Regions from separate parts of the Shewanella sp. KCT genome, predicted to be linked through region 2. Evidence: predicted binding sites of a transcription regulator. Region 2 holds the regulator's gene; the other holds the start of a gene.
The links. The regulator sigma-54, encoded in region 2, starts transcription at its own class of promoters, with help from an activator protein. The targets are predictions, from matches to a motif close to GTTGGCACGNNNNTNGNNT.

Region 1 (3,209 bases), on a different contig from region 2:
CAGTGGCAGCAGGCTAAGGTTGATCTGGCCGAAGAGCTCGGGTTCCAGTTCGTTGAGGAAGTAGAGCAGCCCCCAGGGGCCGGCGGCCTCTTCTCCATGAAAGCCGGCGCTGATCAATATCGAGGGCTGATCTGCCTTCTGCGCCGGTGACTGATACAGTTCCAGCGGATGCGGACCGGCATCGCCCAGCTTGCGCGCCTGTAGCCCGAGGCGACTAGCCTGCTCTTCTAAGCGGGCATAGAAGCTGCTGATATCATTGCTCTGACAGCTAAAAATATCGCTGTGCCAGGTGAAAGACTGGAAGGGATCGCGGCTAGACATAATGGGATTCTAAAGTAAGTGATTCGGCGTGATCATGATAGCAGTTTGGCCATAAAGTTAAATCAATTTTATGCCCGCCATCAGGCGCTTAAGCCAAGTTTACCTGCCGGTAAAAGGGCATAAAAAAGCCGCCTTACGCGGCGGCTTCTTCGAGCAATGAACCTCCTAGCTTAGTAGCAAGGATTACAGACTGTAGTACAGTTCGAACTCGGCTGGGTGAGTGGTGCGAGCCACTTTCTCAGCTTCTGCTGTCTTCAGCGCGATGTAAGAATCGATGAAGTCATCAGAGAATACGCCGCCTTTGGTAAGGAACTCACGGTCTGCATCCAGGTTCTCAAGTGCGTTCTCAAGAGAGGTTGCAACCTGTGGGATCTCAGCCGCTTCTTCCGCTGGCAGATCGTATAGATCTTTGTCCATGGCTTCGCCTGGGTGGATCTTGTTCTGGATACCATCAAGACCAGCCATCAGCAGTGCAGCGAACGCCAGGTATGGGTTAGCCGTTGGATCTGGGAAGCGAGTCTCGATACGACGTGCCTTAGGGCTTGGCACTACTGGGATACGGATAGACGCAGAGCGGTTACGTGCCGAGTAGGCCAGCATGACTGGTGCTTCGAAGTGAGGCACAAGACGCTTGTACGAGTTGGTGCTTGGGTTAGTGAAGGCGTTCAGCGCGCGAGCGTGCTTGATGATACCGCCGATGTAGTACAGAGCAGTCTCACTCAGACCCGCATACTTGTCACCAGAGAAGAGGTTTACACCATCTTTAGCCAGTGATTGGTGAACGTGCATACCGCTGCCGTTGTCGCCAACGATTGGCTTAGGCATGAAGGTCGCCGTCTTGCCGTAAGCGTGGGCCATGTTGTGAACCACGTACTTAAGGATCTGGATTTCGTCAGCCTTTTCAGTCAGCTTGTTGAAGCGAGTCGCGATCTCGTTCTGACCGGCAGTCGCCACTTCGTGGTGGTGCGCTTCAACTACTTGACCCATCTCTTCCAGAACCAGACACATGGCGCTACGAAGATCTTGTGAAGAGTCAACCGGTGCTACTGGGAAGTAACCGCCTTTCACGAATGGACGGTGACCTGTGTTGCCGTCTTCGTAGTGAGTGCCTGAGTTCCAAGCCGCTTCTTTAGCGTCTAGCTTAACGAAACAGCCTGACATGTCGGTGCCGAACTTAACGTCGTCAAACAGGAAGAACTCTGGCTCAGGACCAATGAGTACGGTATCGGCGATGCCGGTAGAAACCATGTACTCTTCGGCTTTCTTAGCGATAGAGCGTGGGTCGCGGTCGTAACCAGTCATAGTGCCTGGCTCGAGAATGTCACAGCGGATCAGGGCAGTGGTTTCTTCGGTGAACGGGTCAAGAACGAAGGTAGTTGGGTCTGGCATCAGTACCATGTCTGACTCGTTAATGCCTTTCCAACCAGCAATAGATGAACCGTCGAACATTTTACCGTCTTCAAAGAAATCGGCATCAACCTGGTGAGCAGGAATAGATACGTGCTGCTCTTTACCTTTAGTATCGGTAAAACGCAAATCAACAAACTTAACTTCAAGTTCTTCTAGTTGTTGTAAAACTGATTCAACTGACATTCTAAAGTCTCCGAGTAGAGTAGAGGGGATGCCCTTCTTATATCATTCAGCGTTGCGACCAACGCGGTTCTGGCATGAGTAAAGCTAGACTCGTGCCAAAAGTTTAACGTATTGATTTTTATGGGAACAATAAAGAAGGTAGGTGGCGGGAATCTCGTTATTGCACCACAAAGGTGCAACTGATGCCTCTTGATGGTGCGTTCACCAATATGGTGCGCACCAATATAAACATGACTATTCATAGCTGACTAAAAAATAATCCTGTGCGAGAGCCCCTCGCTAGAGTAGAATGGCACGTTTTTTATTGCAACAGCTATTATTAGGGCTGTTATCAATACCCTATTTTTTCGATGGTAAGAGGTTTATCCGTGTTAGAGAATTTACGTAACATCGCCATTATTGCACACGTTGACCATGGTAAAACGACCCTGGTTGATAAGCTGCTGGCACAGTCTGGAACCCTTGAGACTCGAGGAGAGGCCGCTGAGCGGGTGATGGATTCCAACGATCTTGAAAAGGAACGTGGAATCACGATTCTGGCGAAGAATACTGCCATCAAGTGGAACGATTACCGTATCAACATCGTTGATACCCCTGGCCACGCCGACTTCGGTGGCGAGGTAGAACGTGTACTTTCTATGGTTGACTGTGTGCTACTGCTAGTTGATGCGGTCGATGGTCCAATGCCACAGACACGTTTCGTGACTAAGAAAGCCTTCGCTCAAGGCCTTAAGCCTATCGTAGTGATCAACAAGATCGACCGTCCGGGTGCGCGCCCTGATTGGGTTATCGATCAAGTATTCGACCTGTTCGACAACCTGGGTGCTACCGACGAGCAACTAGACTTCCCAATCGTTTATGCTTCTGCACTGAACGGTTTCGCGACTCTGGATCCTGAAGAGACTGGCACAGACATGACGCCACTGTTCGAGACCATCGTCGAGAAAGTGTCTTCACCTGACGCCGATGCCGAAGGTGCCTTCCAGATGCAGATCTCTCAGCTGGACTACAACTCATACGTGGGCGTTATCGGCGTTGGCCGTATCAAGCGCGGTAGCGTTAAGGTGAACCAGCAGGTTACCGTTGTGGGTGCCGATGGTACCACACGTAACGGTAAGATCGGCCAGGTACTCGGCTACATGGGTCTGGATCGTCACGAAGTGACTGAAGCCAATGCCGGCGACATCGTAGCGATCACAGGTCTTGGCGAGCTGAAGATCTCTGACACTGTATGTGCCGTGGGCAGCGCCGAAGCCTTGCCTCCTCTGTCTGTTGACGAGCCAACACTGACCATG
Region 2 (3,209 bases):
TTGCCTCCTTGAGGGAGACCTTAGAGCGTGACAGCGGGTGTAGTCTGCGGGTCTCGCTATAGCGCTTGAGCAGTACATTGTCGCTGGAGTTCAGGAAGAAGCTTAAGATTTCGGTATCTTTGGGGAGCTTGGCCAGCTGCTTTTCCAGCTGGATCTCTTCGCTGGGCATGTTGCGTACATCGACGCTGATGGCCACGAGATCGCTGCGTCCCTTGAGCTGCTCCAGCAGGGACTCCATCATCTGCAAGGGCAGATTGTCGACACAGTAGTAGCCTAGATCTTCTAGGACCCTGAGTGCGACGGATTTTCCCGATCCTGAGCGTCCGGATACCAAAACCAATTTCATTGGGTGATCACCTGATAGAGTTCGGATTCGTCTTGGGTCTTTCTTAGCTGCTTCATGATCGCCTTATCATTGAGCTTCTCGGCCATAGCGGCCAGGGTGCTAAGATGTTGCTCGCATTGATCTGCGGGCACCAATAACGCAAAAAGGATATCGACGGGCTGATTGTCAATGGCATCGAATGCGATTGGTTCAGCACATTTCACCAGTACGGCCACGGGTTGATCTATGTTAGTCAGCCGTCCGTGAGGAATCGCGATACCATTGCCTATACCTGTGCTGCCCATTTTCTCTCGAGCCAGAAGGCTTTCAAATATTTCTTGAGAGGAGAGGGTGGGGTACTGGACAGCGGCTAAGTCGCTGATAAGCTCCAGTACCTTTTTCTTACTGCCCGGAGTGGCGCAGGTGGTGCACTCCGGCCGCAGGATGGTACTCAGTTCCATCGTTAATGTTTAGTAAGCTTCTCTTTGTGTTTAATGACCTGACGATCGAGTTTGTCAATCAGGGAGTCTATCGCGGCATACATGTCCGCATGTTCGGATGTTGCGAACACTTCTCCGCCACGGAGATGTAACTTTGCCTCAACCTTCTGTTGCAACTTTTCGACATTTAATACAACGTGCACATTATTGATCTGATCGAAATGACGTTCAAGCTTTGTGAATTTCTCTTCGATGTAGCTTCGTAGAGATTGGGTGATCTCGATATGGTGCCCAGTCAGGTTTATTTGCATAAAGATAGTCCTCCAGTTTCCAGGTTTGTTTTATAAGCTCTTGCGCTGATTCGAGGGCGGTATAAGCATTGCCTCGCGATACTTGGCAATGGTGCGTCTAGCCACCTTAATACCCTGTTCGGCCAAGAGTTGAGCCATCTTGCTGTCGCTCAATGGCTTTTTCTGGTTTTCCGCAGCAACCAGCTTCTTGATGAAGGCACGTATTGCTGTTGAAGAGCACTCTCCGCCATCGTCGGTACCGACGTGACTGGAGAAGAAATATTTAAGCTCGAAGATCCCTCTCGGGGTATGCATATATTTTTGCGTGGTCACACGTGAGATGGTGGATTCATGCATCTCCACCGCCTCGGCGATGTCGTTCAGTACCATGGGCTTCATCGCCTCTTCGCCAAATTCGAAGAAACCTTGCTGGAAGTCGACGATACAGTTGGTCACCTTGAGCAGGGTCTCGTTGCGACTCTCCAGGCTCTTGAGGAACCATTTGGCTTCCTGCAGGTGACCGCGAATAAACTGGCCGTCCGCCTGACTCTTAGTGCTGCGGGCCATGGCGGCATACTGTTGGTTGACGTTGATCTTGGGCATGCTGTCTGGGTTGAGCTCGACTACCCAGCGTCCCTTCTTCTTGGTGACGGTCACATCTGGGATCACGTACTCGTCGCGGCTGGCGGTGATGGCGAGCCCTGGACGGGGATTCAGGGTCTGGATCAGGGCGATGGCATCCCTCAGCTCATCTTCCTTGAGCTTGGTCTTGCGCATCAGCAGGCGGAAGTCGCGTCCGGCGATGAGATCCAGGTGTTCCTTGATCAGCATGCGGGCGTTAGCGATGTGCGGCGTGTCGTCACTGTATTGGGCCAGCTGGATCGTCAGACATTCGCTGAGGTCGCGGGCCGCCACGCCAATAGGGTCGAAGTGTTGTACCCGTTTGAGCACCGCCTCGACCTCGTCGAGTTCGATCTCAGGGTCGCCCATGGCCTCGAGAATATCTTCACAGGTCTGGGTGAGGTAACCGCGCTCGTCGATAGCGTCGATGATGGCGGTAGCGATGGCCAGGTCGTTATCGGAAAAAGGGGTCAGGTTCTTCTGCCATTCCAGGTGTTCATACAGACCTTCGCTGGTCTCGCCCTGAAAAGGCATGTCGTCGTCGCGCATGGCGCCCGAGCTTGAGTTTGGCGAGGCGGTGTAGACCTCATCCCAGGTGGTATCCACCGGCAGCTCGTCAGGCATAGAGTCTTGAGTCAGGGCATCTGAGGTCTCGACCCCTGAGTTATCCTGGCTCGAATCCAGCTCTATCTTGTCGTCGTACTTGCTGTCGAAGCTGTCGCTGACGCTATCGTCTTGCAGCTCGATGCTGGCGCTCTCCTGCTCTTCATCCAACTCCAGTAGCGGGTTGGATTCTAATGCCTGCTGGATCTCCTGCTGCAACTCTAATGACGACAACTGCAACAGACGTATGGCCTGCTGTAGCTGGGGCGTCATGGTGAGATGCTGACCCATTTTGAGCTGAAGTGACGCTTTCATCGTACTGCTATTCCCTTGTTTCTAATTATAAAATGAGAAAGCTCTGGCTATATGTGCCGGACAAATATATCGGATAGTTCCTAAGGCCACAATTAACGCGTGGTTTTTCCTCTGTGGCCCCATTATAAGATTAACTATAGCTTGAATTGTTCACCTAAGTACACTGCTCGTACTTGCTGGTTGTCTAAGATTTCGGCGGGTGTGCCCTCGGCGATCAGATTACCATGGCTGACGATATAGGCTTTCTCACAGACATCTAATGTTTCGCGCACGTTATGGTCGGTGATCAACACCCCCAGGCCGCGATTCTTGAGCTGCTCAATGATCTTCTTGATGTCGATTACCGAGATGGGATCGACCCCGGCGAACGGCTCGTCGAGAAGAATAAACTTAGGGTTGGCGGCCAGCGCTCTGGCGATCTCCACCCGGCGACGTTCACCGCCCGAGAGCGCCATGCCGTGGCTGTCACGGATATGGGTAATATGAAACTCTTCCAGCAGGTGTTCCAGCTCCTCTTCGCGGCCATCGTTATTAAGATCGCTGCGGGTCTGGAGCACGGCCATGATGTTGTCCCGCACCGAGAGCTTACGGAAGATACTGGCTTCCTGAGGCAGG

Region 1: glnA (glutamate--ammonia ligase) is a predicted target of sigma-54. The motif match lies at 1,996-2,014, and genes of this name have one in related genera.

The regions. Positions count from the first base shown of each region.
Region 1 is NZ_LVDJ01000005.1:209,401-212,609, forward strand. It holds gene AYI87_RS09520 (M14 family metallocarboxypeptidase) at 1-321, opposite strand, end outside; gene glnA (glutamate--ammonia ligase) at 505-1,914, opposite strand; gene typA (translational GTPase TypA) at 2,283-3,209, shown strand, end outside.
Region 2 is NZ_LVDJ01000008.1:160,835-164,043, forward strand. It holds gene rapZ (RNase adapter RapZ) at 1-346, opposite strand, end outside; gene ptsN (PTS IIA-like nitrogen regulatory protein PtsN) at 343-786, opposite strand; gene hpf (ribosome hibernation promoting factor) at 789-1,076, opposite strand; gene AYI87_RS13105 (RNA polymerase factor sigma-54) at 1,107-2,594, opposite strand; gene lptB (LPS export ABC transporter ATP-binding protein) at 2,729-3,209, opposite strand, start outside.